DNA from 4 places in the Phyllobacterium sp. NPDC097923 genome. Region 1 is predicted to be linked to each of the others. Evidence: predicted binding sites of a transcription regulator. Region 1 holds the regulator's gene; each other region holds the start of a gene.
What was found. Region 1 encodes LexA, which represses DNA repair genes until DNA is damaged. Its sites were predicted from a motif close to TGTTCNNNNTGTGTTCNG; they were not measured.

Region 2: the regulator LexA is predicted to act here: its motif matches at 2,578-2,595, upstream of ACIQWS_RS03670 (glycosyl transferase family 2).
Region 3: the regulator LexA is predicted to act here: its motif matches at 1,542-1,559, upstream of parE (DNA topoisomerase IV subunit B).
Region 4: the regulator LexA is predicted to act here: its motif matches at 3,100-3,117, upstream of recA (recombinase RecA).

Annotation. Positions count from the first base shown of each region.
Region 1 covers NZ_JBIWBL010000001.1:1,492,110-1,500,076, reverse strand. Annotated here, with positions in the region: gene ACIQWS_RS07550 (ABC transporter substrate-binding protein) at 1-918, opposite strand, end outside; gene ACIQWS_RS07545 (substrate-binding domain-containing protein) at 1,339-2,367, shown strand; gene ACIQWS_RS07540 (GNAT family N-acetyltransferase) at 2,372-3,214, opposite strand; gene lexA (transcriptional repressor LexA) at 3,403-4,122, shown strand; gene ACIQWS_RS07530 (ComEC/Rec2 family competence protein) at 4,116-6,437, opposite strand; gene gltX (glutamate--tRNA ligase) at 6,670-7,967, shown strand, end outside.
Region 2 covers NZ_JBIWBL010000001.1:724,777-732,743, forward strand. Annotated here, with positions in the region: gene ACIQWS_RS03655 (F0F1 ATP synthase subunit B) at 6-485, shown strand; gene ACIQWS_RS03660 (ribonuclease HII) at 554-1,213, opposite strand; gene ACIQWS_RS03665 (PA0069 family radical SAM protein) at 1,350-2,501, opposite strand; gene ACIQWS_RS03670 (glycosyl transferase family 2) at 2,650-3,156, shown strand; gene moaB (molybdenum cofactor biosynthesis protein B) at 3,160-3,702, opposite strand; gene ACIQWS_RS03680 (4-(cytidine 5'-diphospho)-2-C-methyl-D-erythritol kinase) at 3,705-4,589, opposite strand; gene ACIQWS_RS03685 (hypothetical protein) at 4,596-4,781, opposite strand; gene ACIQWS_RS03690 (S49 family peptidase) at 4,867-5,724, opposite strand; gene ACIQWS_RS03695 (tRNA1(Val) (adenine(37)-N6)-methyltransferase) at 5,804-6,577, opposite strand; gene ACIQWS_RS03700 (DUF2007 domain-containing protein) at 6,581-6,802, opposite strand; gene ACIQWS_RS03705 (polyprenyl synthetase family protein) at 6,976-7,967, shown strand, end outside.
Region 3 covers NZ_JBIWBL010000001.1:1,382,475-1,390,441, reverse strand. Annotated here, with positions in the region: gene ACIQWS_RS07070 (DMT family transporter) at 13-939, opposite strand; gene ACIQWS_RS07065 (helix-turn-helix domain-containing protein) at 1,124-1,504, shown strand; gene parE (DNA topoisomerase IV subunit B) at 1,636-3,741, shown strand; gene lpdA (dihydrolipoyl dehydrogenase) at 4,382-5,779, opposite strand; gene ACIQWS_RS07050 (dihydrolipoamide acetyltransferase family protein) at 5,784-7,070, opposite strand; gene ACIQWS_RS07045 (alpha-ketoacid dehydrogenase subunit beta) at 7,080-7,967, opposite strand, start outside.
Region 4 covers NZ_JBIWBL010000001.1:2,057,525-2,065,491, forward strand. Annotated here, with positions in the region: gene alaS (alanine--tRNA ligase) at 1-1,490, opposite strand, end outside; gene recA (recombinase RecA) at 1,883-2,977, opposite strand; gene ACIQWS_RS10490 (carbohydrate kinase family protein) at 3,296-4,246, shown strand; gene ACIQWS_RS10495 (pseudouridine-5'-phosphate glycosidase) at 4,279-5,208, shown strand; gene ACIQWS_RS10500 (OmpA family protein) at 5,201-5,860, opposite strand; gene ACIQWS_RS10505 (GNAT family N-acetyltransferase) at 5,931-6,455, opposite strand; gene ACIQWS_RS10510 (SDR family oxidoreductase) at 6,778-7,491, shown strand; gene ACIQWS_RS10515 (winged helix-turn-helix domain-containing protein) at 7,672-7,967, opposite strand, start outside.

The DNA of each region.
Region 1 (7,967 bases):
AACCGCCAGGTTCCAGCCGCCAAGCGTTGCAGCGGAGTTCTGGCCATCCTTGCCGCTCGGCAGGGGCGCCACGTCGAACTTGCCCTTGATGGCGCTGCCATCGGCCCCGGCCAGCGCATAGGCATAGGGCCAGTTGCGCATGAAAACGGAATTGCCGGTCTGCCAGACGCCGCGTGCTTCTTCCTCGGTATAGGCGAGCACGCCCTTGGGCGAGATGGTATCGACCCAGCCCTTGGCGCGGTCGATGGCCGCTGCGGCTTCCGGATTGTTGATCGAAATCGTGCCGTCCGCCTCGACAATCTGCCCGCCGCCCGAGGATTTTACCCATTCGAGCGCGTTGCAGGTCAGGCCCTCATAGGCATTGGCCTGGAAGACAAAGCCATAAATGCTCTTGTTGCCAGCCGCCCGCTCGCCGTCCTGGATTTCCTTGGCGGTTGCCGCCATCTCGTCCCAGGTTTTTGGCACCGGCTTCTTGTACTTTTCCAGCAGGTCCTTGCGGTAGTAGAGCGCCGGGGCGTCGGTGAACATCGGCAAGGCGACCAGCTTGCCGCCGACGGTCTGGCTTTCGATGATCGACGGTATGTGCTGATCGATAACGTCCTTGGCGGCTTCCTTCAGGTCGAGGAACTGGTCGGCCAGTTGCGGCGCCCAGATCACGTCGGTACGGTAGACGTCGATGTCGGTATTGCCGGCGGCGAGCCACAGCCGGTACTGGCCGAAATTGTCGGAACTGTTGGCTGGCATGGCAACGATGGACACCTTGTGGCCGGTTTCCTTCTCGAACTGGTCAAGCTGCTTGCGCAGGAACTCGCGTCCATTGCCGGTGTCGCCGGATACAATCGCCAGATTGGCGGCAAAAGCCCCTGAAGCCAGCAAGGTCGTGGTCAAAAGGGTCGCAATGAATGATTTGGCTTTCATGATTTCCTCCCAAAAATCTGACAGAATCGGCTGCCGTACATCGCAACGATGCTTGGCCCCTCTTCAAAAACTCCTCCTGAAGCGCTTTGGAAATCATTTGAAACATCAAAATTCAAAGCGCTTTGAATGAAAAATGACAAAGGCTCTTTCACCTGTCAAGCCGCAAATTGGCGGCACAAGCCAGACATCAAGGTAAACCGCATGGAGAAATGAATTATTATATATATGTTACAGTGCATTATACGGTATTGCTGAGAACGTGAATTCCGGGCTGCCGCCCTGTTGAAACAGCACTGCGCCGCTCGCGGATCACAATATCGCGAGCAATTTACCAAAGCGCTTTGAATTTAGCCTCTGGTTATGTTTATTATTTGGAGTCATATCTGCATTGCCTGAACAGACCGTACTGGATTGCTTGCCATGAAACTCAAGGAACTGGCTGAACAACTGGGCCTCTCGCAAACGACCGTCAGTCGCGCCCTGAACGGCTATCCTGAAGTCAACAAGGCGACGCGCGAACGCGTCAGCCAGGCGGCTCTCAAATTCGGTTACAGCGCCAATGCCAATGCCCGGCGCCTTGCCATCGGCCGCATCGGCGCCATCGGCATCCTGATGCCGCGCGACCGCAGCGAACGTTTCGGTCCGCACACCAGCGAGTTCTTTTCCGGTCTGGCCGAGCAGCTGTCGCAGCACGAAATGGACCTGCTGATGAGCCCGAGCATCAACAATGACGAGCTTGCGGCCTACCGGCGGCTGATTTCCAGCAAGCGCGTGGACGGCATCATCGTCACCGGCCCCACCCTGATGGACGAGCGGGTTGCCATGCTGACGGAAGCGAAATTTCCCTTTGTGCTGCACGGGCGAACCAATATCGCCGCCCCGCATGCCTGGCTCGATATCGACAATGCCGGCGCCTTCCGGCAGGCGGCATCGCACCTGATCGATCTCGGCCACCGGCATATCGCGATGATCGACGGGCTGAAGGGCCACACCTTTTCCGAACACCGCGAAATGGGTTATCGCGAAGCATTGCTGGAGCGCGGCATTGCCGTCGATCCGCGCTTCATCGTGCATGAGCGTTTTTCCGACGAAACCGGTTTTCATGAGGCGCAGCGGCTTTTGTCCTATACGCCGCATCCGACCGCCATTCTCGCCGGCTCGATGATGACGGCGCTCGGCATTTTCCGCGCCATCCGTTCAAAAGGCTACGAACTCGGCAAGGAAGTTTCGGTGATCGCCCATGACGACGTGTTCCCCTATCTCAATGCCAGCAACATGGTCCCCGCCATGACCACCACCCGGTCGTCGATCCGCTCCGCCGGGTCGCGTATCGCCGAACTGCTGGTGCGCGTCCTTGACGGCGAGCCGGTCGAGAACATCCACGAGATATGGCCGGTCGAACTCATCCTGCGCCAATCGAGCGGTCCGCCCGTCGCCCCGCGCCGGTGAGTGCCTAGCCCAATTCGAAGGTTGTGATGCCAAAAATCCGGTCGAGCGGCAATTCGGGCGCCGGTCCGCGATACATGCGTGCGGTTTCGAACACCGGCGCCAGACCGTACCGGTCGCACAGGCGCCGCGCGGCCCCATTGGTCCCGGGAATATCCAGAAAGACCTGTGCATCCCCGGCCTTTGCTGCGAGCGATTGAAACAGCCGGTCGGCGATCTCTTCGGTTTCGGCAAACAAGGGACCGATTTTGCAACCCTCGCGGCATGCGCGCACGACGCCATACCCCGCGATTTTTCCGTCGGCAATGCAGGCCAGGCCGTGGCGCGAGCCGGACGGGCCGAGCCAGGCACGGATAAACGATTCCCGTGGTTCGGGATTGAATTGACGGTCATAGGCGGCGACGGCGCCGATCCATTGCGCATCGATGGCGACGATATCGTCGCTGACGGGTGCCCTGCAGCCGGGGGCGCCGCCATAGCGGTAATTCGCATGGGCATAGACAAACCCCGACTTCCGATAGTTTTCCTGCTGGGCAACGACACCATCAAGGCCGATGGTCTGTCCGGCAAATCCGCTCAGCACATCCTGCCAGAGCGACCAGCCGAAACCCAGCCCGCGCGATTGCGGACGCACCATGTAGAAGCCGAGAAAGCCGTAGTCTCTCGCATAGCGGACCAGCGAGACCGCTGCCGTCAGTTCATCATTGACCTCAAGCACGTGATAGCCTTTGGGGTCCGCGGCCCAGAATGCGTCCGCATCGTCCAAACCGGGGTTCCAGCCCTCGGCAGCTGCCCAGTCGATGATGGTGTCAAGGTCCTGGCGCTCGGCGATTCGGATGAAAGCTGTCATGATATTGTGATATCCAGTTGGAAACCGACGGAACAGTACCCTGAACGGGTGCATTTCTGCCCCCACATGCTTCGTAACCAAGCTTCCAGCATTGCCGCAACGGAATATTAAGCACTTGTAGAACAATGCTGGAACAGATAGTGTTTGTTCTGGTTTTGTTTTTCCGATTCCCTGCTAAAGGATCGCCGATGCTCACGCGTAAACAACATGAACTTCTTCTCTTCATTCATGAGCGTCTGAAGGAGACGGGCATTCCGCCATCCTTCGACGAAATGAAGGATGCGCTGGATCTGGCCTCCAAATCCGGCATTCACCGGCTGATCACTGCGCTGGAAGAGCGCGGCTTCATTCGCCGGCTTGCGAACAGGGCACGCGCGCTGGAAGTCCTGCGCCTGCCGGACTCCATCGCACCCGGCCTCAACAGCCAGAGAAAGTTCGAGCCGAGCGTCATCGAGGGCAGTCTCGGACGCAATGTTGCACCGCCCAAGCCGCAGCCGCGCGCCTCCAACGATATGGACATGCCTGCCAATGTCAGCATTCCGGTCATGGGCCGGATTGCCGCTGGTGTGCCGATTTCCGCGATCCAGAACCAGACCCACATGCTGAGCCTTCCGCCAGATATGATCGGCAGCGGCGAACATTATGCGCTTGAGGTCAAGGGCGACTCGATGATCGAAGCGGGTATTTTTGATGGCGATACCGTCGTCATCAAGCGCGGCGACACCGCAAGCCCAGGCGAAATCATCGTGGCGCTGGTCGATGATGAGGAAGCCACCCTCAAGCGGTTCCGCCGCAAGGGTGCCTCGATTGCCCTGGAAGCCGCCAACCCTGCCTATGAAACGCGGATTTTCGGACCGGACCGCGTGCGGGTGCAGGGCAAGCTCGTCGGCCTGATCCGCCGTTACTGACCGGCCGCCGCGTCCCGTTCGACATTGTTCGGGACGCCTTCGATCGCGTGGGCCTTGCGTGAATGCTCCGGCCGGTTGCGCGCCGCATTGGAATGAGTGCGGTACTTGTTCCAGGGTCGGTCCGGCGGACCGATCGCCCAGGTCAGGCGGGCCGACTGCACCCTTTGCTCCAGCGCTTCTCCGGCTTTCGATAGATCCGTCACGTCACCCTGCCCTTGCCCGCCGGAACCGAACCGGATTTCCGCAGCACCGTTCAAGGCGAGATCGCGGCGCGTGATCACCATTGGGCCCGGAACAGGGCAATCGGTGTCCACACCGGCAAAGCCCAGCACGACGATATTCCCCTCGCTGCATGCGGGGTTCCTTTGCGCGGGATCATCCGTATAGGCGATGATGAGACCGCCCGGTTCGCGCGCCAGGCAGAGCTTTCCGGCGCATTCGAAGGCACCCTCCGCTGCCTCTTTGCCGATCCGCGCCGGTTTGACGATCTGTTCCAGCCCAAAACCCTGCCGCCAGTTGTTTAACGTGAAGGCGCCGCCCTGCGGGCGATTGATCATCAATGCCGTGCCATTGCGCACACCGGCCAGCCGGCCATCCTCCGACAGGACGATATCCGGCGGCGCTGTGCGTGCCATGATCAGGATGGCCGCAGCAAACAGCGGCAGACCGCACAGACGCAACCACGACGTCGTGAGAAGCAGGATCACAAGTGCCACGCTCATCAGGATAAGGCTCGGCTGCGGCATCGGACCGAGATTGCCCGAGGGCGAGAGTGCGGCAACGTGATGGGCGATGAACACCACCAGCTCGATGCCGCGTTCCATGACGGCGAACGGCAGGAAATCCAGATCGAACGGCATCAGCAACAGCGCCAGTACGGCGAAGGGCATGACCAGAACCGAGACCACGGGCAAGGCAAAGGCGTTGCCGATCAGCCCGAGCGGCGCCGTATTGTTGAAATGATAGGCGGCAAAGATCGCACTGGCCGAACCGGCGACCAGGGATGTCAGCGCGACATCACTGATATGATCGCCGATCTTGCCGGGCAGCCGCAACAACAGGCTGTTGCCGGAGGCACGCCGCGCGGTCCGGCCGGCCCTGCGCGGCGACCACCAGCCGTAGAATGCGATCAGTGCGGCTGTGGCCGAGTACGACATCTGGAAGCTTGGTCCCATCACCTCGTGCGGCGCGATGGCAATGGTTACCAAGGCGGCCAGGGCAACATTCCGCAGCGACAGCGCCGCCCGGTCCACGGTCATGGCGACAAGCATGACTGCCAGCATGACAAAGCTGCGCTGGGCCGCCACGTCGATCCCCGAGAGCAGCAGATAGAATGCCGACGCCAGCAGCGCTGCGCATGCCGAAAATTTCTTGATGGGATGGCGCGCGGCAAAGTCCGGAAAGAAGGCCATGCACGCACGCAGCGAGCCGATGACGATCCCGGCCACGAGCGCCATGTGCAATCCCGAAATGGAGAGGATATGCGACAGGCCGCTCAGCCGCATGGCGTTGTTGGTGGCCTCGCTGATGCCATCGCGCTGGCCGGTGATCAGCGATGCGGCGATGGCACCGGCTTCTCCCGGCATATGACCGAGGATACGATCAGTGAGTGCCTGGCGCATCGCAGCGACGGCAAACAGCGTTCTGGTTGTCAAATCAGCCGGTTCAGGCAGAGAGGCTGCTTCCGGCCTGCCGAGAAAGAAGCCGCTGCCGCCGATGCCCCTGTAGTAATTGTGGAAGGCAAAGTCGTAATTGCCGGATCGCACGGGACCGGATGGCGGGCGCAGATGCGCCAGACCGCGCAGCCCGCTGCCTATGGCAGCTTCAGGTGGCAAGGCTCGGGCCGATACAACCAGCCTTGCCGGGGCATAGCGCAGCAGCGGGCGCTCCGTGGTTATCACGTCCACCGTCACGCGCCAGCCGCCCCGTTCGGCGCGGTTGATCGCGACGATGCGGCCGGTCAGCCGTGTGGTGACGGCGGAGCCGAGCATTGGCGTATCCAGACGCAGCGTTTCCAGCTTGGCGCAGAGCATGCCCATGACAACCAGCACGGCGGCGGAAAGACCCATCCCCGTCAGATGCCGCTCGCGTGCCAGGAGTTTGAACCCGGCAAGCGCGGTCAATCCGAAGAGGATGGCGCTCAGCCGCGGTTCCGATGGCAGACTGAAATAGACGATGGCGCCGCTGCCGGCAAAAACCGGAACGAACAGGAAAAGACTGCCGCGATCATAATCCCGCCCGCATGCCCGGGAAACGGCCGGGAGCAAATCCTGCCCCAACCCCATGCGCCGGCGCAGCGCTGCGGACAGACTCACGCCTCGCCGGGTGACACCAACATTTTGGGATATTCGGGGCGCAAGACCCGGCTCATCGTCCGCCGGACGATCAAAAAACTGCCGTTCACTCGTTTGTGTACTGGTGCCTGGCCCCTGCATTTGCCTCCAATTCTGCCAATGCCCTTGCACGACAGCGCTCCTATGCTACATCAACGCCAGATCAAATCGATTGGATGTTAGGCTAATGGCCGAGACGTCTGTTGGAGTCCTTATGTCGTCACCTGTTGTTACCCGTTTTGCACCCTCCCCGACCGGATACCTCCATATTGGCGGCGCCCGCACGGCCCTGTTCAACTGGCTTTATGCCAAGCATACGGGCGGCAAGATGCTGCTGCGCATCGAAGACACGGACCGGGAACGCTCCTCGGAAGCGGCTGTCACGGCCATTCTCGATGGCCTGAAGTGGCTGGGCCTCGATTGGGATGGCGATGCGGTGTCGCAATACGAGCGCGCGCCCCGCCACTGGGAAGTCGCCGAAGAGCTGGTCGCCAAGGGCAAGGCCTATTATTGCTATGCTTCGCCGGCAGAGCTTGAGGAAATGCGCGAAAAAGCCCGCGCCGAGGGCCGCCCGCCGCGCTATGACGGCCGCTGGCGCGATCGCGATCCGAAGGAAGCCCCTGCAGGCGTCAAGCCGGTTATCCGCATCAAGGCGCCGCAGGACGGCGAAACCCTGGTGCGCGACCTCGTACAGGGCGATGTGCGCTTTCCCAACAAGGATCTCGATGATTTCATTATCCTGCGCTCCGACGGCAATCCGACCTACATGCACGCGGTTGTCGTCGATGACCATGACATGGGCGTCACCCACATCATCCGTGGTGACGATCACCTGACCAATGCGGCGCGCCAGGCGATCATCTATGATGCGATGGGCTGGGATATCCCTGTGATGGGTCATATTCCGCTGATTCACGGTGCGGATGGGGCAAAGCTGTCGAAGCGTCACGGTGCGCTCGGCGTGGAAGCCTATCGCGCCATGGGCTATCTGCCCGCCGCCCTGCGCAACTATCTCGTCCGCCTTGGCTGGAGCCATGGCGATGACGAGATCATGTCCGATGCGCAGATGATCGAGTGGTTCGAGATTTCCGACATCAATCGCGGCGCATCGCGTTTCGATTTCCAGAAGCTCGAAGCGATCAACGGTCACTACATGCGGTTCTCCGCCGATGCCGACCTGGTCAAGGCGATGATCGACATCCTGCCGGAAATCGAAGGCGGCGCGGACATTCTGTCGCGGCTCAATGACCGGACCCGTCAGCAATTGCTGGCGGCAATGCCCGGCCTGAAGGAACGCGCCAAGACGCTGGTCGAACTGGCGGACAGTGCGAAATACCTGTTTACGCAGCGCCCGTTGGCATTGGATGAAAAGGCAGCCGGCCTGTTGAACGAAGAGGGCCTGGGTGTGCTTTCCGGCGTTCTTCCGGCGCTGTCGGCCGTCAATGACTGGACCGCCGAAGCATTGGATGCGGCCGTGCGGGTTCATGCGGAAAATACCGGCCTGAAACTGGG
Region 2 (7,967 bases), 770 kb from region 1:
GCATGATGGACGCAACATTTTGGGCCCTGATTGCGCTGGTTATCTTCCTGGCGCTGATGGTTTACCTCAAGGTTCCGGGCGTTGTCGGCAAGTCGCTTGACGGCCGCGCTGAGCGTATCCGCGACGAGCTGGAAGAAGCCCGCCGCCTGCGCGAGGAAGCGCAGTCGCTGCTGGCCGAGTATCAGCGCAAGCGCAAGGAAGCCGAAAAGGAAGCTGGCGAGATCGTTGCCGCAGCGCAGCGCGAAGCCCATGCGATCATTGAGGAAACCAAGCAGAAGACGGAAGAGTACGTTGCGCGCCGCAACAAGCTTGCCGAGCAGAAGATCGCCCAGGCCGAGACCGAGGCCGTCAACGACGTTCGCGCTTCCGCAGTCGATATCGCTGTTGCCGCTGCTGGCCGTATCCTCAAGGACAAGGTTGACGCCAAGACATCGGCCGACCTGTTCAAATCTTCCTTGAGCGAAGTGAAGACCCGCCTGAACTGATTGAGGGCAAATGGAATTTGAGAAAGCCGCCGCAAGGCGGCTTTTTCTTTTGGGTGCGTGGCCCCGCCCTAAACGTCCCGGTTCTTCAGCGGTGCGAAACTGAAGCGGTGCAGGCCAACCACTGGTCCGTGGGTTAGCATCGCGCTGCGATGAAACGCTGTTCCGTAGCCCGCATGGGTCTCAAGTCCATAGGCCGGGTAGTGGCGGCCGGCCTGCGCCATCATCCGGTCGCGGCTGACCTTGGCGAGAATGGAGGCCGCGGCAATGGAGACTGAACGCTGGTCGCCCTTGATCATCGCCGTGCCGGGGCAGGGAAGGCCGCGCGGCACATCCCGCCCGTCGATGAGCGCGTGGCCCGGCAGGATGGAAAGGCCGCAGGTGGCGCGGCGCATGGCCTCCAGCGCGGCTTTCAGAATATCTGTCGCATCGATTGCCGGCGCGGCGACACTGGCAATACCCGACGCCAGCGCTGTCTGCAAAATGATATCGAACAATTCCGCGCGCTTCCTGGCGGTCAGGCGTTTTGAATCGTCAAGACCATCGGGAATCCGCTCGGGATCAAGGATAACCGCTGCGGCGACAACAGGGCCTGCCAGTGGCCCGCGACCGGCTTCGTCGATCCCCACGACAAAAGGCACGCCATCGCGCATGAGCCGGCGCTCCGTCGCAAAATCGGGTTTGCCGGTATCGAGAGGAAGAAGCAGAGAATCAGAACGCAATCGGGCCATGTTGCGGCGAGACTCGCATTCGTTCTGATTCTCTGCAAGGCCCCGATGCGGATGGGGTAGGCATCGGGACTTCCGTCAGCGGGATGGGGGGCGCCCGACGGATTTTCAGAAACAGGTCGGAGACCCGTTTGATTGGTTAAAACAGCGACAACTGTTCGCTGCCGGCGGTTGGTACGAACAGGTCGGTGCGCAGACGGCGCTTGGCGAGATTGATGCCGAGGCGCTTGGCGGCGATTTCGAACCGGCGTCCGATCTGCCAGGCATAGGGACCGTCGCCGCGCATGCGCTTGCCCCATTCCGCATCGTAATCCTTGCCGCCGCGCATGGAGCGCACGAGGGAAAGAACATGGCGATACCGGTCCGGGTAGTTGCGCAGCAGCCATTCCTTGAAGATGGGACTGACCTCGAGTGGCAGGCGCAGGAGCACGTAGCCGGCTTCGCGCGCGCCCATGGCATACACGCTGTCAAGCACGCGCTCGATCTCGTGATCATTCAGACCCGGAATGATCGGGGCCACCAGGGTTCCCGTCGGAATGCCCGCGTCGGAGAGTGCACGCAGCGCTTGCAGCCGCCGCGTCGGGGTTGAGGCCCTCGGTTCCATCGTCCGGGCAAGCTTGCCGTCCAGCGTCGTGACGGAAAGGCAGACCTTGGCAAGACCCTTCTCGGCCATACGGGCGAGAATATCGATATCACGCATGATCAGCGCCGATTTGGTGACGATGCCGACAGGGTGCTGATGCTCTTCGAGCACCTGCAGAATCTCGCGCATGATGCGCCATTTCTTCTCGATCGGCTGATAGGGATCCGTATTGGTGCCGATAGCGATGGTCTTGGCGGTATAACCCGGTTTGGACAGTTCGCGGTCGAGCATCCTGGCAGCATCGGGCTTGGCAAACAGCTTCGATTCAAAATCGAGACCGGCTGACAGGCCCATATAGCTGTGGGTGGGGCGGGCGAAGCAATAGATGCAGCCATGCTCGCAACCGCGATAGGGATTGATGGAACGGTCGAATCCGACATCCGGCGAGTCATTGCGTGTAATGATCGTGCGCGGCTTCTCGATCTGCACCTCGGTCTTGAAGGCGGGCAAGTCCTCGATTGTCTCCCAGCCATCGTCAAAGACATGGCGCGTTTCCGGCTCGAAACGCCCGGATGGGTTCATGCCTGCGCCGCGTCCACGCCGGCGTCCATGGTCGATCCGCAACCCGGCTTCGTCGACCAGCACATTGGCATGTTCGGCCCGGCCTTGCCCGAAAGCGGCCTTGTCCGCCTGTACCATGATGTTCATTGACATTCTCCTTGAGACCGGAGCGAGACTGAGTCGCTCATACCGTCGCAACATGAATGTATTCCTAGCAAATTATGAGAACAAAGCAAGAACAATCTGCTGAAAAAGGATGATGGAAATTTCAATAATAATACTATAACTGAAATGAATGATTTCCGTCCTGATCGAAACCCGCAATGCCGATGAACCCTTGGCCAGAACGCTCGGCGGACTGGTGGGCGGAGCTGTCGAAGGTGTGTTGAGTGATGTCATCGTCATCGATCACGGCTCGACCGACCAGACCCACCGCGTGGCCGATGCGGCCGGGTGTATTTTCCTGCAGGACCAGACATTGATAGACGGCCTGCGCCGCGCGCGCAGCGACTGGATTTTGTTCATCGAACCCGGTGCGCGGTTGATCGACGGCTGGATCGAGGCTGTCTCCCTTCATGTGGAACGCATGCAGGGCCCAGCCTGTTTCACCCGTTCCCACGCGCATCGGAAGCCGTTCTTCGCGCGGGTTTTCGCGCCCGGAAATCCTCTGGCCAATGGGCTGCTGATTTCAAAGCGTCAGGCGATGGCCTTGTCGGCTCCGGGCAAGAGTGCGGCGGACCTGGCGCGTGGTCTCGCCATGAAGCGTCTGCGGGCGGAGATTATTCCCGGCGCGGCGAAGTAACTGTCAGCCCCGTTTGAGATGTTCGTCCAGCCGAGGCATGATCTCGACGAAATTGCAGGGCATGTGGCGGTAGTCGAGCTGGAACTGGAGAATATTATCCCAGGCATCCTTGCAGGCGCCGGGTGAGCCCGGCAGCACGAAAACGAATGTTGCATTGACCACGCCGCCGGTTGCCCTGGACTGAATGGTCGACGTGCCGATCTTGTCGTAGGAAATGCGGTGGAATACCTCGGAAAAGCCGTCCATGCGCTTTTCGAAGATCGGCTCCAGGGCTTCAGGGGTCACATCCCGGCCGGTAAAGCCCGTACCGCCTGTGGTGATGACCACGTCCACATCGGGGCTGTTCGACCAGGCAAGCACCTTGTCGCGTATCGCTTCGCGGTCATCGGTCACGATGGCGCGGTCCACCAGGCGGTGTCCTGCTGCCGTGATGCGGTCGGCCAGCGTCGTGCCGGATTTGTCGTCATCGAGCGTGCGCGTATCGGAAACAGTCAGCACGGCAATCCCGACGGGTACAAAGGGGCGTGTCTCGTCAATGCGGGCCAAGATCAGTTCCCTTCCATAGTGCTGCTGGTGGCGACGACAAACCACGCGGGTTGGCTTTGGCGCAACCGCGTTGCGGCTGCATCAGCCGCCGCGTCATCGCTGTAGAGTGCAAAGCAGGTGCCGCCCGAGCCGGACATGCGCGCGAGCAGCGGATTGGTGTCCAGCAATGCCTGCATGCTGCCGTTGATCGAGGGCGCAAGCTTTTGCGTGGCTGCGAAAAGATGGTTGTCCGTCTGCCGAAGATAGGTGCAAACTTCCGCAAGGCATGTCAGGGGAGGCAGCGCGGGCAAGGGAGGATTGTCGCGGCGGGTCAGCGCGGAAAAGACCTGCGGTGTCGACACCGTCACCCCATTGTTGACGAGGACCATGGGCAGGCGCGGAAAGGCTGCGATGCGCTCGATCTCTTCGCCGATGCCGCGTGCGATCAGCGCCTCGCCGTGCAGGCACATCGGCACGTCGGCACCCAGCGGCAGGCCGAGTGCGGCCAGGTCCGTCAGGCTGGCATCGATAGCCCAGAGGGCTGCCAGAGCGCGCAGGGCAGCAGCAGCATCGCTGGAGCCGCCGCCGATGCCGGAGGCGACAGGGAGATGTTTTTCCAGATGGATGGCGACGGGCGTTGCCTGCCTGTCATACCGCCGGCGCAGGGCGTCTCGTGCCCGCAGCACCAGGTTCGTATCGTCGGCGGGAAGCCCCATGCCGTAGGGACCGGACAGGGTGAAGGAATCCGCCGCCGCTTTCGTCACGCTCAACCGGTCGCCGAAACGGGCAAACACGACGAGACTGTCGAGCAGATGGTAGCCGTCGTCACGTCTGCCGGTCACATGCAACGCGAGATTGATCTTGGCCGGGGCGGTCAGGCTGATTGTATGGTCAGGACTGGCAAGCATGGACGCTCAATCTTTGCGCAGGCGGTATTCACCGGTTTCGGGATCCTGGACCAGTGTTCCCTGCGCACGATTCTGTGCCTCTTTTTCGGCCTCGCGCACGCGCTGCGAGACGCGCTGTGCTTCCTTCTTGAACGAACGATAGCCGTAATAGGCGGCGGCGCCGACAAGAGCAAAAAAGATCAATTGTGGCATCGTCTGTAACCCTCAACTACCGATATCATTCCTGTCCGTATTCATAGCACGGAGTTCCGGCCTTGCCAAAAAATCCTGCGCCGGTTTACAGTCCGAAACGCGACCAGAGCGCCCGTTCCTCGGCTGCGTCCATCAGCCCATTGGCCAAACCGCTGCCAAGCCCTTCGATCTGCACGCTGGCGGATGGAATTCTGCGCCCGAACAGTCCGCGCGGCTGCGAGATCAGTTTTAGCTTGGTTTTGGGGCCATATTGCGACTGGAGATAGGAGCGCATGTCGCCAAGACCGTCGACCAGACCGAGTTCAACGCCGCGTGTTCCCGTCCAGAACTGGCCGGTGAAGAGATCGGCGCTGTCGCTCAGCTTGTCGCCGCGCCGTTCCTTGACCAGGGCGATGAAGGTGTCATGGATTTCCAGCTGCAACGCCTTCAGATGTTCGATATCAGCCTTGTTTTCCGGCTTGAAGGGGTCGAGCGTCGCCTTGTTCTTTCCTGCCGTATAGACGCGCCGTTCCACGCCGATCTTCTTGATCAGTTCCGTAAAGCCGAAACTTGCCGAGACAACGCCGATCGAGCCGACGATCGATGACGGATCGGCAATGATCTCGTCACCGGCAACGGCGATCATATAGCCGCCGGAAGCCGCGACGTCCTCGACGAAGACATAGACCTTCTTGTTCTTTTCGGCTGCAAGGTCACGGATGCGCCGGTAAATCAGCCGCGACTGTACCGGAGAACCGCCCGGCGAATTGACCGAAATCGCCACTGCAGGCGAATCCTTGTCGTCAAAGGCTTTTTCCAGAACCGATGCGACGGACGCAAGGGAAAGATTTTGCCGGAATTGACCACCGCCAGACATGATGGCGCCGTGCAGGCGAACCACCGGTATCTCCACGAAATCGGGGCGCCAGCGGCGCGGCAGCAATTTTCGGATCAATCGGGCCAATGCTTTCTCCTTTGATGCTTTCAGGTCATGCGCATGTAAGCGGTGCACATCAAATCACAATGGCACCGTGCGGAAAATGCTACAAAAGTGACGTCAGGCCATTGTTTATCGCCGTTGCGCGCTCGGTAAAGCCGTTGCCGGTCTCATGATGCATGATCAGGGCAGGAGCAAGCGTAAGGCCGGCACGGCTGCCGCGAATTCCCCGGATGATGATACGGATGGCCGCGTCCTGCGGTCTTGGCTGCACCGGCACGATAATCACCCCCCCGAAGCGGCGCTGCAAGGCGTCGAGCAGTTCGGCTATCGAAGCCGGGCGGGCGATGATGGCCAGCGCGCCGCCGGGTTTGACGATGGCAGCGGCTGTGCGGATCCATTGCTCCATCATGCCGTCGGTCATGACATGGGCTTCCGCTTTCACCGGATCGGGCGTTGCGCGGTCGGTGGGCCGGTTGAAGGGCGGGTTCATGATCACGAAGTCAAAGCTATTGTCGGCAAGCCCTGCCGCAACCCGTGCCTTGCCGGTCAGGGTGACATCCGCCTGCACAAGTTCGGTACGGGCAGCGATGGCGGCATTTTCTGGCAGAGCGAGCGATCTGCGGGCAAAGTCGGCCATGAAATCGGACCGTTCGATCAAGACCGCCTTGGCCTTGCTGCAGCGCGCGAGCACGGCAAGGCCTGCCGCCCCGGCACCGGCGCCAAGGTCGGCGACACGACCGGAAAAATCATCGGGTACGGCGCTGGCAAGCACCATGGCATCGACCCCCGACCGGTGCCCCTTCAGCGCGGGCTGGAGCAGGTGGAACCGGCCGCGATGGAATGCATCCAGCGTATGGGGCGTATCGGTCGATGGCATGGATCAGCCGCGCAGCTCGCGCTCAAGGCAGGCGTCTTTGAGCAACCGCCGGACTTCGTCCTCCCGGTTGGCATCGACCAGCACCCGGCGTGCGAGAATGCCGACGGAACCTTCAAGGACGCTCATGTTGGAATCGGCGATAAAGTGCCGGATGCCGGCATCCTTGAGCAGTGATTCGACAAAGGAGATGAGAACAGGATCGTTCGTACGCATGATTTCGATCATTGCCATTACCCATATGACTGGCCCGGAAGTGCCGTAAGTCCTGTAGCATATGTGTGGGCTTTATCACGAATTTGTAACCCCTGCCATTTTTGCGCGCCAATTCGCCGCTTGCGGGATATAGCCTGTCAAAATAAGGTGTCGCCGCATTATGCGAGAAGTTTAGGAGTTTCGTTTTGGGCGTTGTTGTCAGTCTGGACGATAAGAAGAGCAGCACGGGATCGGTGCAGCCGCTGATTGATCTTACCAAGGCCGACATGGCCCGTGTCAACGAACTGATCCTGTCGAAAGCAGGTTCGGACGTCGAGATGATTCCCGAAGTGGCGAACCATTTGATCTCGTCCGGCGGCAAACGTCTGCGCCCGATGATCACGCTCGCGGCTGCCCGCATGTTCGGTTACCAGGGTGATGGCCACGTCAAGCTCGCCACCAGCGTCGAGTTCATGCACACGGCAACGCTGCTGCACGACGACGTGGTTGACGAGAGCGACCTGCGCCGCGGCAAGAGCACGGCGCGCATGATCTGGGGCAATCAGGCCAGCGTTCTCGTCGGTGATTTCCTGCTCGGCCAGGCGTTCAAGATGATGGTGGATGTCGGCTCGCTCGAAGCGCTCGATGTGCTGGCAACCTCGGCTTCGGTCATTGCTGAAGGCGAGGTCATGCAGCTTGCGGCGGCAAAAAATCTCGAGACCACCGAAGATGAGTATCTGGCGGTGATCAAGGCCAAGACAGCCGCGCTGTTTTCCGCAGCGGCGGAAGTGGGGCCGATCATTGCATCCTCCTCGCGCACGGATCGCCAGGCACTGCGCTCCTATGGCCTCAATCTCGGCCTCGCATTCCAGTTGGTGGATGATGCGCTGGATTACGGCGGCAATGCCAAGGACCTCGGCAAGAACACCGGCGATGATTTCCGCGAAGGCAAGATTACCCTTCCGGTGGTTCTGACCTATCGTCGCGGCACGGCGGAAGAACGCATGTTCTGGAAGGAAGCGCTGGAGAACGGTGTCAACGACGACAAGGCGCTGGAAAAGGCCAAGGGCTTGATGACACGCTACGGCGCCCTCAGCGATACGATCCAGCGCGCCCGGCATTTTGGCGGCATTGCCCGCGATGCATTGGCCCCGCTCGATCAGTCGCCGCAGAAGGATGCCCTTCTGGAAGTCATCGA
Region 3 (7,967 bases), 110 kb from region 1:
AAAGCAGGCCGGTTAATTGAAAGCGGGCTCCGGCGTTTTCTGCTTTTTCCCCTCGCGCCAGACCACATAGGCACCCGAGGCAATGATGATGGCAATGCCCAGCCATTTCGATGCGGTCGGAAACTCCTGGAATACGAACAGGCCGATGATGACGGCCATGACGATTTCCAGATATTGGAACGGCGCCAGCAGCGACGCCGGCGCAAGGCGCGAAGCCTGCACCACGAGGAGATGCCCGCCCGTGGCGATCGCGCCGATGGCAAACAAAAGGAACCAGGACATGCCGGTTGCAGGCGTGCCCAGCGTCATATCGCTGACGCCGAAGGCTGCACCGAAGAACAGCGCGACGATCACCGTCACCGTGCCGCCGATGCCCGCATAGAGCTGCATGACCAGCGGCGTGTCGTGCACGCCCAGGCGGCGGTTGAGAACGAGATAGACGGCAAACAGCGCCGCCGTGCCCAGCGGCAGCAGCGAAACCCAGCCGAACAGCTCCCAGCTCGGCTGGATGACGATCAGTGTCCCGATGAACCCGACCGCAACGGCAATGCGCCGGCGCCAGCCGACGGTTTCCTTCAGCACCACGGCCGAGAGCAGCGTCAGCATCAGCGGCTCGACGAAAAACACCGCCATGGCATCGGCAAGCGGCATGTATTTGACGGCGGCAAAGAAGCACAGGCTGCCGATGCCCATCAGAAAACCACGCAGCAGATTGCCCCAGAGGTTGTGCGGCTTGAGCGAGCGCATGCCGGTCAGCGCCACGATGATCAGCATGGTCAGGATCGTCTGGACGACGAAGCGCGACAGCGTCACCGTGGCCGGCGGCAGGCTGTCCACCGTCGACAGCCATTTGGCGATGGCATCCATCATCGGCAGGATAAACATCGCACCGGCCATCGTTCCGACGCCCCTCATTTGCGGCGAGGTTGTGTTTTGCATGGTGCGGCCTTTCCGGGACAAATGGCTCAGGTGGGACCCCAGCCATATCGGCTCTGCGGAAAAATGCAATCATCCGCATAATGCAAAATGGAAGCAAAATGCCGCCGGATTTGACTTTTCTGCTTCCAAATGGTGCAAAAGCTTTCGTCTACACTTTAAAAACAAGAAAAAGATGGAGAAAGCCATGAATTTCATCTCCAACATCATCACTGCCATGCCCGACACGGACACGCTGGGTGGCCGCCTTTCCCGCGCGCGCGATGCCAAGTCGATGACGGTGGCGCAGCTTGCGGTGCGTGTCGGCGTCAAGCCGGAAACCATCGCCGCCTGGGAATCCGACCGGTCGGAGCCCGGTGTCCACCGCCTGTTCATGCTGGCCGGATCGCTCGGGGTCACGCAGACCTGGCTCATACACGGGGTCGGACAATCGCCCGACGAGAGCGACACGGCGGACGAAAACCGCCTGCTGAAAAGCCAGATCGCCAATCTCAAGGCTCTGCACCAGGAGCTGGGCGAGCGGATCGAAGAGCTCGAAAAAGCCGTGTCGCGCCTCAAAGCCGCTTGAAACTTGGGTTTTAACCGCATAGTTCTGTGGTGAATCCCGGAACAGATCACGAACGCCCATCGCGTTTCCCGGCGAAGCATGTCAAGATTGCCGGTGATTCGCAGCCCCTGTAGCATTGGCCAAAATACGATATGGATGACAATAACGACCTCTTTTCAGCGGTAGTCAAAACAGCCCGGGAACGCCAGGCAGCGGTGGACCAGACCAGGGTCGAACCTGCCGCGACGCCGGTGGCACCGCCTGTGAAAATCGCACCGGTTGCGGCAGCGAAGGCCCCGGCACGGGCCGCCCCCGACAGCAGCGGCGGCTACAATGCGGCACAGATCCAGGTTCTCGATGGTCTCGAACCCGTTCGCCGCCGTCCGGGCATGTATATCGGCGGCACCGACGAGCGGGCGATGCACCATCTCTTTGCCGAAGTCATCGACAACTCGATGGACGAGGCGGTTGCTGGACACGCCAACTTCATCGATATCGAACTGGACGAGAACGGCTATCTCTCGGTTACCGACAATGGCCGCGGCATCCCCGTCGATCCGCATCCCGATCCCAAGCAGCTTGGCAAATCCGCGCTCGAAGTCATCATGACCACCCTGCATGCGGGCGGCAAATTCGATTCCGACGTCTACGAAACATCGGGCGGTCTGCACGGCGTCGGCATATCGGTGGTGAACGCCCTGTCCGATCACGTGGAAGTGGAAGTGGCCCGCAACCGGCGCCTCTACCGCCAGCGGTTCTCGCGCGGCCATCCGCTCGGACCGATCGAGGATGTCGGCGAGGTGCACAACCGTCGCGGCACGCGCGTGACCTTCCATCCGGACCCGGAGATTTTCGGCCAGGGCGCCAAGTTCGATCCGGCCCGGCTTTTCAAGATGGCCCGGTCAAAGGCCTATCTCTTCGGCGGCGTTGAAATCCGCTGGAACTGCGCGCCATCCCTGCTCGACCCGAAGGACCCGACACCCGACAAGGCGGTGTTTCACTTCCCCGGCGGGTTGAAGGATTATCTGGCGGCATCGCTCGGCAAGGATTTTCAGGTCACGCGCGACATGTTCGCGGGCAGGACGGAAAAGTCCGGCGGGCACGGCGCGCTGGAATGGGCGGTTGCCTGGTATGGCGGCGACGGCTTTGTCCATTCCTACTGCAACACGATTCCCACAGGCGAAGGCGGCACGCATGAGGCGGGTCTGCGCATCGCCCTCACCCGCGGCTTGAAGGCCTATGCGGAACTGACCGGCAACAAGCGCGCGTCGATCATCACCACCGATGACGTGATGATCTCGTCGGCGGCCATGCTCTCGGTGTTCATCCGCGAACCGGAATTCGTCGGCCAGACCAAGGACAAGCTTGCCACGGTCGAAGCGCAGCGCATTGTCGAAAATGCCATCCGCGATCCATTCGATCATTGGCTTGCCGCCTCGCCGCAGGAAGCATCGAAGCTGCTGGACTGGGTGGTGGAGCGTGCCGACGAGCGCGTCAAGCGCCGCCAGGAAAAGGAAGTCAACCGCAAGTCGGCGGTGCGCAAGCTGCGCCTGCCGGGCAAGCTTGCCGATTGCACCCAGACCGGTGCGCTCGGCGCCGAACTCTTCATCGTCGAGGGTGATTCCGCCGGCGGCTCGGCCAAGCAGGCGCGGGACCGCGCCACGCAGGCGGTGCTGCCGCTGCGCGGCAAGATTCTCAACGTCGTCAGCGCCGGGCGGGAAAAGATGACGGCCAACCAGCAGATCGGCGACCTGATCCAGGCGCTCGGCTGCGGCACGCGGTCAAAATACCGCGACGAGGATTTGCGCTACGACCGCATTATCATCATGACCGATGCCGACGTCGACGGTGCGCACATCGCGTCGCTGCTCATCACCTTCTTCTATCAGGAAATGCCGGAACTCATCCGCAACGGCCATCTGTTCCTCGGCGTGCCGCCGCTCTACCGCATCGCCCAGGGTGGCAAGGTCGCCTATGCCCGCGATGATGCGCACAAGGATGAACTGATGCGCACGCTGTTCACCGGCAAGGGCAAGATCGAGATCGGACGGTTCAAGGGCCTCGGCGAAATGCGCGCCGACCAGCTCAAGGAAACGACGATGGACCGCAAGAAGCGCACGCTTTTGCGGGTGCAGATCGACGAGGAGTGGATCGAGGAAACAAAACTCGCGGTCGATGATCTGATGGGCACGAAACCGGAAGCCCGCTTCCGCTTCATCCAGGACCGCGCCGCGTTCGTGGAAGAGCTGGACATCTGATATTCAGCGATGAAACCTGTTTCAAATGGCGGTGCTTTGCATCGCCATTTTGTTTTGGGGGAGCCAACTTTTAGCGGGTGGCAGAACGCGTTAAGCGTGGTTCGACAAGCTCACCATGAGGGAAGTGATTTGGTTGCAATGCCAATCACAAACGTTGCAGGATGTAACGCCCTGCAGCCCTCCACCTCCCTCATGGTGAGCTTGTCGAACCACCCACAATGGCTCTGCCATCCACCCATCAAACAAAAATCACTCCAACTTATCCACCACGTCCCAACCCGGGATATTCTCATCCCTGTCCTTTCCGGCGGGAATGCTTCCGGAAACCTTCGAAAGTCGGGAAAGGATCGGCACTTCGTCCCGCAGGGAAAACCTGCGGGGCGAGGAGGTTGCGCTGACGCTGTGCGCGTTTCCGATGAGGAAACGAGGCAGAACAGGCAAGACCTGAAATCGCCGGGGCGGGTGGTCCCAGGATCGCAAGCATCGCATACCAGAATACCCAAGACCCGCGTTCCCAGGGACCGCCCGTCTTTCCTCCTTTGCAATGGCCAGATGCGATCGCGGGCGTGGCAAGGCAATGCCGCGCCCGGCGCATGCAAAGGGCGCCGTTTCCGGCGCCCTTGATACGAAGACAGGTTGATTAGATATGCAGCGCGTGGCCAAGCGCCTTGAGCGCGGCTTCCTGAAACCCCTCGCCCTGCGTCGGATGGGCGTGGATGGTTCCGGCGATGTCTTCCAGCCGCGCGCCCATTTCCATGGCCAGCGCAAACGAAGCCGACAGTTCGGAGACGCCATGGCCGACGGCCTGGATGCCAAGGATGAGATGGTTGCTGGCGGCAGCCACGACCCGGACAAAGCCCTCCTCGCCTTCCTTGGTCATGGCGCGGCCATTGGCGGCGAAGGGGAACATCCCGATCTTGACCTCATGCCCGGCTTGCTTGGCCTCGTCGGGCGACAGGCCCACCGTGACGATTTCCGGATCGGTGAAGCAGACGGCGGCAATGGCCCGCTTGTCCCAGCTGCGGTTCTCGCCCGCAACGATTTCCGCCACCATCTCGCCCTGCGCCATGGCGCGGTGCGCCAGCATGGGCTCGCCGGTGACATCGCCGATGGCATAGACGCCGCGCATGGAGGTGCGGCACTTGTCGTCAATGCGGACAAAGCGGCCATCCATATCGATGTCGATCTCTTCCAGCCCCCAGCCTGAGGTGACAGGCTTGCGCCCGACCGTGACCAGGATCTTGTCGGCGGCAATGCGTTCGTCCTTGCCGTCGGCGGTTTCGATCAACAACGCATCGCCCTTGCTGCTGACCCCCTTGGCCTTGGCGCCGGTCAGCACGGTGATGCCGAGCGTGTTCAGGTGCTTGACCACCGGGCGGGTCAGCTCCGCATCATATTGCGGCAGCACCTTCGGCTGGGCTTCGACAACCGTGACCTTGGACCCCAGCTTGGCATAGGCCGTGCCGAGTTCGAGCCCGATATAGCCGCCGCCAACCACGACGAGCTTTTCCGGAACGTCCGGCAGCGAAAGCGCTTCGGTCGAGGAAATGACATTGCCGCCGAACGGCAGCGAGGGCACCTCGACCGGCGCCGAACCGGTGGCGATGACGACGTTTTCGGCGCGGATGATCTGCAGGCCGGTCAGGGTTTCCACCTCGATGGTCTTGCCGTCACGGAAGCGGGCCTTGCCGGTGACGATCTTGACGTTTGCCTTCTTGAGCAGGCCGGCAACGCCGTTGTTGAGGCGGCTGACGATACCGTCCTTCCAGGCGATGGTTTTGCTGAAATCGATGGCCGGTTCGGCAACCGAGATGCCAAGCGGCGTCTGCCGGGCGGCGAAATGCGCCACCTTGGCGAATTCATCGGCCGCGTGGATCAGCGCCTTGGACGGAATGCAGCCGACGAGCAGGCAGGTGCCGCCGACCTTCGCCGCCTCGACGATCACCGTATCGACATTGAGCTGTCCGGCGCGGATGGCGCAGACATAGCCGCCGGGGCCAGCGCCGATGACCAGCAGCTTGCAGGAAATATCTTTCATCGGATCAACCCTCCACGAATATCAGCGCTGGCGTTTCGAGCAGCGTCTTGATCCGCTGAATGAAGACTGCGGCGTCCCAGCCGTCGATCACGCGGTGATCGAAGCTTGAGGACAGGTTCATCATCTTGCGCGGAATGAAGGCCGCGCCATCCCACATCGGCCGGGTCATCATCTTGTTGACGCCGATGATGGCGACTTCGGGATAGTTGATCACCGGGGTGGTGACGATGCCGCCCATGCTGCCCAGCGAGGTGATGGTGATGGTCGAACCGGTCAGTTGCTCGCGCGTTGCCGTGCCGGTCTTGGCCGCTTCGGCCAGAAGATTGACTTCGGCGGCGCAGCCCCAGAGATCGCGGGCTTCCGCGTGCTTGACCACGGGAACCACAAGACCGGACGGCGTCTGCGCCGCAATGCCGATATGCACGCCGCCATGCTGGTGGATGATGTTGGCATCGTCGTCATAAAGCGCATTCAGCTGCGGCTGTTCGGCGATGGCCTTCACCATGGCGCGCATCAGGAACGGCAGCAGCGTCAGTTTCGGCTGGTCGGCACGCTTCTTGCCATTGAGCAAAGCGCGCAGTTCTTCCAGCGACGTGACGTCGATCTCCTCGACATAGGTGATGTGCGGGATGTGCGATTTGGCTATCGCCATCTTTTCCGCAATCTTGCGGCGCAGGCCCACCACCTTGATTTCCTTGACCGATGTATCCGGCGCAAGACCGGAGACCACGGGCTTTTGCGCGCCGCGGGCAAAGAAGGTGTCGAGATCTTCATGGGTGATGCGCCCGGCCGGACCGGTGCCGGTCACCTGGCGCAGGTCGACGCCCGCTTCCCGCGCCCGCAGGCGCACCGCCGGCGGGGCCAGCGGCTTGTCGCCCTCGGCGCGCGGCGCGCCAACGGTGACTGGCGCGGATACCGGTGTATGGACAACCGGAGCAGCGGGCTTTTCAACCTTGATCTCCGGCTTTGGTTCCGCCTTGGCAGGCTGGACCTTCGGCTCTTCAGCCTTGACCGGCTTCGCCGGTTCCGCAGCGGGCGCATGGCCCTCGCCTTCGACCTTCAGGCGGATGATCGGCGAACCGATGGCGATCACCTGCCCGATCTCGCCGCCCAGCCAGAGGATTTCACCGTCGACCGGGGATGGAATTTCCACGGTCGCCTTGTCGGTCATGACGGCGGCGAGGATCATGTCCTCGCGCACGAGATCACCGACTTTCACATGCCATTCGACGAGTTCGGCTTCTGCAACGCCTTCACCGACATCCGGCAGCTTGATGACAAATTCACCCATCGTCTGCTCCTACCCTTCCAGCGTTTCAAGGAATGCACGGCCTACGCGTGCGGGACCGGGGAAATAGTCCCACTCCTGCGCATGCGGATAGGGCGTATCCCAGCCCGTCACCCGCGCCACCGGCGCTTCCAGATTGTAGAAGCAATGCTGCTGGACGAGTGCGGCGAGTTCGGCGCCGAAACCGGAGGTCAGCGTTGCCTCATGCACGATGACGCAGCGGCCCGTCTTGGTGACGGATTCGACGATGGTTTCCAGATCGAGCGGCAGCAGCGTGCGCAGATCGATGATCTCCGCATCGATGCCGGTCTCCTCGGCGGCAGCTTCCGCCACATAGACCATGGTGCCATAGGCAAGCACGGTCAGCTGTTTGCCCTCGCGGCGCTTGATGGCCTTGCCCAGCGGCACCGTGTAATGCCCGTCCGGCACCTCGCCCAGCTCATGCTTCGACCACGGCGTCACCGGGCGGTCATGATGGCCGTCGAACGGACCGTTATAGAGCCGCTTCGGTTCGAGGAAGATCACCGGGTCCGGGTCTTCGATGGATGCAATCAGCAGGCCCTTGGCATCGTGCGGATTGGATGGCACGACGACCTTCAGACCGGATACGTGCGTGAACAGCGCTTCCGGGCTCTGGCTGTGGGTCTGGCCGCCGAAAATGCCGCCGCCCGCCGGCATGCGGATGACAAGCGGTGCGGTAAAGCCGCCATTGGAGCGGTAGCGCAGGCGCGCGGCTTCCGAAACGATCTGGTCATAGGCCGGATAAACATAGTCGGCGAACTGGATTTCGACGCAGGGTTTCAGGCCGTAGGCCGCCATGCCGATGGCGGCACCGACGATACCGCCTTCGCTGATCGGCGCATCGAAACAGCGGGTCTTGCCGTATTTGGCCTGCAGGCC
Region 4 (7,967 bases), 570 kb from region 1:
AATGGCGTCTGGTTGACCACGAGGGCAATGGCCTCGCCTTCCCCGGCGCTGTCCACCTGCGCACCGTCCTGCACCAGCGCGGTGATGACGCCTTCGGCCTTTTCCGTCTCGTAGCCGAGGAATTCGGTGGCGCCGACCTTGTCGCGCACCGCAAACCAGACCGTTTCTGTCGCCGCATCGCCGGAACCGGACCAATGGGCGCGGGCTTCCGCCTTCTGCCGCTCCATGGCCGCCGCAAAAGCATCGGTATCGACAGCGATACCGCGCTGGCGCAGCGCATCCTGGGTGAGATCCAGCGGGAAACCGAAGGTGTCATAGAGCTTGAACGCGGTTTCGCCATCGAGACGATCGCCTTCGTCAAGACCTTCCGTCGCATCGCTGAGCAGACCAAGGCCGCGGTCCAGCGTCTTGCGGAAGCGGGTTTCCTCGAGCTTCAGCGTTTCGGAAATCAGCGATTCAGCGCGGATCAGTTCCGGATAGGCCTGCCCCATCTCGCGGATCAGTGCCGGCAGCAGGCGCCACATCAGCGGCTCCTTGGCACCCAGCAACTGCGCATGGCGCATGGCGCGGCGCATGATGCGGCGCAGCACATAGCCGCGGCCTTCATTCGACGGCAGCACGCCATCGGCAATGAGGAAGCTCGATGAGCGCAGGTGATCGGCGATCACCCGGTGGCTGGCGCGGAATTTTCCTTCCGCCTTGACGCCGGTCGCATCTTCCGACGCGCGGATAAGCGCCCGGAACAGGTCGATATCGTAATTGTCGTGCTCGCCCTGCAGCACCGCGGCCAGACGCTCGAGACCCATGCCCGTATCGATGGACGGGCGCGGCAACTCGATGCGCTGCTCCTTGGTGATCTGCTCGAACTGCATGAAGACGAGGTTCCAGATCTCGATGAAGCGGTCGCCATCCTCGTTGGCGCTGCCGGGAGGGCCGCCCCAGATGTCTTCGCCATGGTCGTAGAAAATTTCCGAGCACGGGCCGCACGGGCCGGTATCGCCCATGGCCCAGAAATTGTCGCTGGTGGCGATACGGATGATGCGGTCATCGGACAGACCGGCGATCTTCTTCCAGAATCCGGCCGCCGCATCGTCCGTGTGGTAGACGGTGACGAGCAGCTTGTTCCTGTCGAGACCATATTCCTTGGTGATCAGGTTCCAGGCCAGACTGATCGCCTCTTCCTTGAAGTAATCGCCAAAGGAAAAATTGCCCAGCATTTCAAAAAACGTATGGTGCCGGGCGGTATAGCCGACATTGTCCAGGTCATTGTGCTTGCCGCCGGCGCGCACGCATTTCTGCGATGTCGTGGCGCGGCTGTAGGGCCGCTGCTCCAGACCGGTGAAAACATTCTTGAACTGCACCATGCCGGCATTGGTGAACATCAGCGTCGGGTCGTTGCGCGGCACAAGCGGGCTCGACGCCACGATCTCATGGCCGTTCTTCTTGAAATAGTTCAGAAATGTCGACCGGATTTCGTTGACGCCACTCATGTGCATTGCCTTCTGACTTGTCTCTAACCAAAGCGAAATAGCCCCTTTCTGCAACAAAAGGGCGGAACGCAACGCTTGTAGCGATGCGACCGCGGCCTGTCCAGAAAATCCCTGTGATAATGGGCCTTGCTTATGAACAACACAGTCTTCGAATACGTGCACTCTCCCTCATGCTGAGCTTGTCGAAGCACGCAGAGCAGTTGTGCGTGCTTCGACAAGCTCAGCATGAGGGAGGCCTGCTCAATATGTGGGAAGGTAGCGCTGCGTGCGGTGAAGCACAGCCTCGGCCCGAGGGATGTTCTTACAGCGTGAGAGCATTTCAAAAGAAAAACCCGCATCCGGCGGCCGGATGCGGGTTTGAATTGCAGACCGCAACGGTCCGTCCTGGGAAATCAGCCTTCGGCGGCCTCGGGTCCGTCATTGTCCTCGATATCGTCCGGGCCCTTGTCCAGCATCTGCTCGGCAATCAGACCGGCATTCTGGCGCAGGACCAGCTCGATCTCATTGGCGACTTCGGGATTGTCCTTGAGGAAGAGTTTCGCATTGTCGCGGCCCTGCCCCAGACGCTGGGAATTGTAGGAGAACCACGAACCGGATTTTTCAACGATACCCGCCTTGACGCCGAGATCGACCAGTTCGCCCGTCTTGGAAACGCCTTCGCCATACATGATGTCGAATTCGACCTGCTTGAAGGGGGGCGCCAGCTTGTTCTTGACCACCTTGACGCGGGTCTGGTTGCCGACCACCTCGTCACGTTCCTTCAGCGCACCGATGCGGCGGATATCGAGACGCACCGACGCATAGAATTTCAGCGCATTGCCGCCCGTCGTGGTTTCAGGCGAACCGAACATCACGCCGATCTTCATGCGGATCTGGTTGATGAAGATGACCATGCAATTGGAGCGGGAAATGGATGCGGTCAGCTTGCGCAGCGCCTGGCTCATCAGGCGGGCCTGCAGGCCGGGGAGAGAATCGCCCATCTCGCCTTCGATTTCCGCACGCGGGGTCAAGGCGGCAACGGAATCGACCACGAGAACATCGATCGCACCGGAACGCACCAGCGTATCGGTGATCTCCAACGCCTGCTCGCCCGTATCGGGCTGCGAGATCAGAAGATTCTCCAGATCCACGCCCAGCTTGCGGGCATAGACCGGGTCCAGCGCATGTTCCGCATCGACGAAGGCACAGATGCCGCCCTTTTTCTGGGCTTCGGCAATCGTATGCAGCGCCAGGGTTGTCTTACCGGAGCTTTCCGGCCCGTAAATCTCGACAATGCGGCCTTTCGGCAGACCGCCAACGCCAAGGGCTATATCCAGGGAAAGCGACCCGGTCGATACCGTCTCGATTTCCACAACCTGCTCATTGCGTCCAAGCCGCATGATCGAACCCTTACCAAAGGCTCTCTCGATCTGTGACAATGCCGCATCCAGCGCTTTCGTTTTATCCACCGAATTACCCTCAACTAACCGCAAAGAATTTTGCGCCATGTTACACTACCCCTGTGCTATCCATGAAGCCCGGATGCTCCGGCCTTTGAAGATATTTGTATCTGTTTTGTTCTCATTTGGCAATATGCACAAGCCATTGAAAAACAATAATAACACAAAAATGTTCTTAAAATGTTCCGAAAATGGACTGCCTGCGCTTGTCCACATGTTCCTCGTGTCCGGGCAGCATGAACGGGAAAACCGCGGCCGGCAAATTCGAATCGTTGCGGCGATTGCGTCGGGGCAGCAGGCCATCTAGAGAAGGAAAGGACCAAGTGTCTTGCAACCGATCATTTTGTTCAGCAAAAGCCACCAACCATGACTCAGGATTACACACCGCTGCTGTTTGCTGTCGGCGGCGCCCATATGGACCGGCGCGGCCAGAGCAGCGTTCCCTTCATTCCCGGCGCGTCCAACCCCGGCATCATGCGCGAAGAGCCCGGCGGCGGCGTGTTCAATGCTTTGCGCCTTGCCGTGCGGCGCGGTGTGCGGGCTGAAATGCTGTCGGTACGCGGCGGCGACCGGGTTGGCGATGTCATCGGCGCCGCCTTTGAGGCCGCCGGAATCAAGGACAGTTCCGCCGTGTTCATCGACCGGGCGACCCCGAGCTATACGGCGATTCTCGATGAACAGGGCGATGTGGTTGCGGCCATTGCCGATATGGCGTTGTATGAACTCGCCCTGCCCCGGCAGCTCAGGCGGCGCAAGGTGCGCGATTCCATCGATGCCGCCGATGCGGTTTTCGGCGATGCCAACCTGCCATCGGAAGCGTTGCAGAAACTGGCGGAGCTTGCCGGCGGCAAACCGCTCTATGCGCTGGCGATTTCCCCGGCCAAGGCGGTGCGGCTGCGGCCGGTTCTCGGCGGTCTCGCCTGCCTGTTCCTCAACCGGCGTGAAGCCTTTGCCCTGACGGGGCTCGGCGCCGATGCCAGCCTGCCCGCTCTGCACCGCGCCCTGATGGCAGAGGGGCTGCAGGCGGCCGTTGTCAGCAATGGCGGCCAGGCTGCACTGGTCTATTCCAGCGGCGGTGCATTCTCCCTTCTCCCGCCCGCGCTGACCGGTATTGCCGATGTGACCGGCGCGGGTGACGCACTGGCCGGCGGCACCATATCGGCGCTGATGCGCGGCCTTCCCCTCGTCGAAGCCGTGCGCGAAGGCTTTGCCGCCTCGGCGCTGACACTGCAAACCCATTCGGCAACGCCGGTCTTCACATCCAGGATTTTCGACGCGGCCCTCGCGACCATACCGGAGGCCATCCCGCTCGCATGAGCCAACGGCCTGATACGACAAAGGAAAGAACCATGACCACAACAGCCCTCAACCCGTTCACTGACATTGCACCGGAGGTACAGAAAGCGCTTGCCGCCGGGCAGCCGGTGGTGGCGCTGGAAAGCACGATCATCACCCACGGCATGCCCTACCCGGACAACAGCCGCATGGCCGCCGATGTCGAGACGATCATCCGCGATGGCGGCGCAGTCCCGGCGACCATCGCCATTATCGATGGCCGCCTGAAGATCGGCATTTCGGCTGAGGAACGTGAGGCGCTGGCGCAGGTCAAGGGCGCGATGAAGCTGTCGCGCGCCGATCTGGCGTTTGCACTGTCGGAAGGCCGCACCGGCGGCACCACCGTTGCCGCCACCATGCTGGCCGCACACATGGCCGGCATCAAGGTATTTGCCACGGGCGGCATTGGCGGCGTGCACATGGGCGCGGAGACCAGTTTCGACATATCGGCTGATCTGGAAGAATTGGGCCGCACCCCGGTGATCGTCGTCTCGGCGGGCGCCAAGGCGATTCTGGATATTGAAAAGACGCTGGAAGTGCTTGAAACCAAAGGCGTACCCGTTGTGGTGCATGGGGCGGACGTTCTGCCGGCCTTCTGGTCGCGCCAGTCGCATCTCAAGGCCCCGTTGCGTCTCGACACGCCGGAAGCCATCGCCAGGTTCCAGGCAACGCGCAGCGCCATCGGCGTCAACGGCGGCATGCTGATCGCCAACCCGATTCCGCTGGAAAGCGAAATTCCGGCCGACATCATGGGCGGATACATCCGTGAAGCCCTGTCGCGCGCCACAAAAAATGGCATCACGGGCAAGGCCGTGACGCCATATCTTCTTTCGGAAATTCTCGACATCACCAAGGGCGAAAGCCTGAAGGCGAATATCGCCCTGGTGGAAAACAATGCACGCCTTGCAGCGCGCATTGCTGTCGCCCTGACACTGGTCAGGTAAGCGGCGAAATCTGCAGTTCGACGCGGCGATTCTGCGACCGGCCGGCTTCCGAATTGTTGGAAGCAATCGGCCGGTCCATGCCCAAGCCGCGAACGGAGAAGCGCCGGTTGTCGATGCCCTGCTGGGTCAGGTAGTTCGAAACGGACAGCGCGCGGCGCTCGGACAGGAGCTGGTTGTACTGCTGGCCACCGACATTGTCCGTATGGCCATAGACATCGATGATGCTCCGGTCGAACTTGCGCAGCACCACTGCAACCGAATTCAGCGTTGCAAAGAACTGCGGCTTCACCGCATCCTGGTCGGTAGCGAAGGTGATGTTCGACGGCATGTTCAGGATGATCTGGTCGCCGTTACGGGTCACCGACACGCCGGTGCCCTGCAGCTGGGCCCGAAGCTCCGATTCCTGGCGGTCCATGTAATTGCCGACGGCACCGCCGGCCAGTGCGCCGATACCAGCACCGATCAGCGCCGCGTTGCGGCCGGATTTGCCACCGCCGCCAACGGCGAGACCACCCAGCGCACCAACCGCTGCGCCAATTGCCGCGCCACCGGCAGTATTCGATATTTTTTGCTCGCCGGTATAGGGATCGGTGGTGGTGCAACCGGCCAAAAACGTCGCGGCAAGACAGCCGATGGCAAACTTCTTGATCATGGAATCAGGTCCCCGTTGGAAATGTTGCGAAATATAGCATCGAATACGGCAAAATATGGAAAGCAAACGGCTAAATCAGCCGTAGCCGCGCCATGGCCAAAGCGTCGACAAATCGCCCGTTCTTGAAGGCATAATCCCGGTGCACGCCTTCCCGTTCGAAGCCGCATTTTTCGTAGAGACCGATGGCTTTGGCATTGTCGGCATGGACCGTCAATTCCAGACGCCGGATGTTGAGCCAGTTGTCCGCCGCATCGATCAGGGCAAGCAGCAGCGCCTTGCCGATGCCACGCCCGGTGAAATCGTCATGCACGCCGAGCCCGAGATGCGCCGTATGGGCGCGCCTGCCATCGGAGCGATGCAGGCCCGCGTGACCAACGATCTGCTGATCGATCTCGGCAACGATGCTTGTCGTCCCCGCGCCCAGACTTTCGAGCCATTTGCGGGTCTGCTCCGCACTTTGAAAGGGCAGGCGCAGAGTACCGGCACGAAAACCGGGTAAATTGGTCAATGCGTTGATCTGTTCAAAATCGGCGACACGCGCCGCCCGGATCGAGAACGCGCTATCGTGGGGTGGTGATAAAGGTTGGTCTTGCATCTTGCTCTCCGTTTGTTCGAGGAGAGCGAAGGTCAGACCCTGCTCGCCTCGTGGCAGGGTCTGGTGAAAGATCGCGTCGACGTCAGCGCAACAGCTCTCCACCACCCCTGAAAAGGAGTGCGGTACCAAGCATCATGATATTCGAACGACGGATCATGCCGCCATCTTTCACCACAATATCAGTGATTTCAAGAGCGTTTCTGATTCAAAACCTGATCCCGGTTCAAAAATTTTGACTGATATGCCGGGCGGAATTCGTTTGCGCCGGCGGTCTTATTCCAACATGCTCCGCGGCACCCAAACGACACCGACAGGATTTCGCATGACTGAGACCTCACAATCACCCGTAGCAATCATCACCGGCGGCGGACGCGGCATGGGCGCAGGCATAGCGCGCGAGCTGCACGCCAGAGGCTACCGGCTCGGCCTGATGTCGCCGTCCGGCAGCGCCATCGAGCTGGCAGCGGAATTGGGTGCAATCGGCATCAAAGGTTCGGCTGGAGAAGCCAAGGATCTGGAAACGCTCGTAGCCAGGACAGCGGAAGCCTATGGGCGTATCGACGCCGTGGTCAACCATACGGGCCATCCGCCGAAGGGTGACCTCATCGACATCACTGACGAGAAATGGGCGCTCGGCAATGATCTGATGGTGCTGAGCGTCGTGCGCATGGCGCGGCTCGTCACACCCTATATGCTGAAGCAGGGCAAAGGCGCCTGGGTGAACATCACCACCTTCGCCGCTTTCGAGCCAAGCCTCGTCTTCCCGGTGTCCTGCGCCTATCGCGCCGCCGTTGGCGCCTATACAAAACTCTACGCGGATCGCTACGCCGCCGACAATATCCGAATGAATGCCTTGCTGCCAGGCTTTATCGACAGCCTCGATCACAAGCCGGGCACCGAGAGCGGCATCCCGATGAAACGCGTCGGCACCATGAACGAAATCGCCAAGACAACCGCGTTCCTGCTGTCGGACGATGCGGGTTACATCACGGGGCAGAACATTCGCGTGGATGGCGGGATCACCAAACACGTCTAGACAGCGTTAAGGGCAGCACATCGAAGGCTGCCCTGCCATATCGTGCGTGGTTCGACAAGCTCACCATGAGGGATGGAGTGGGTTGCAGGGAGCTAATCCTGCAATGTTTCCTAGTAGCCTTGCAGGCAAACCACTTCCCTCATGGTGAGCTTGTCGAACCACGCACCTCTTAATCCCGATCTACATCAGGTTGACGCCGAGGGCTTCACGCAGATGCCGCTGGCCGTTCGGCGTCACGGATACGGCGCGCGTGCCGTCGACGCGCCGGATCCAGCCCCTGTCGAAGCAGTGGCTGCACAATGCGGCACCGATGGCACCGGCCAGATGCGGGCGCCGCTCGCTCCAGTCGAGACAGGGGCGGCACAGGATGCGCCCCTTCTTCTGATGGATCGCACCGACATCCATGCCCAGCCTGTCGAAAAGCGACAGGCCGCTATCCGTCAGTTCACCCGCATCGAGCCCGAGTTCCAGATGCC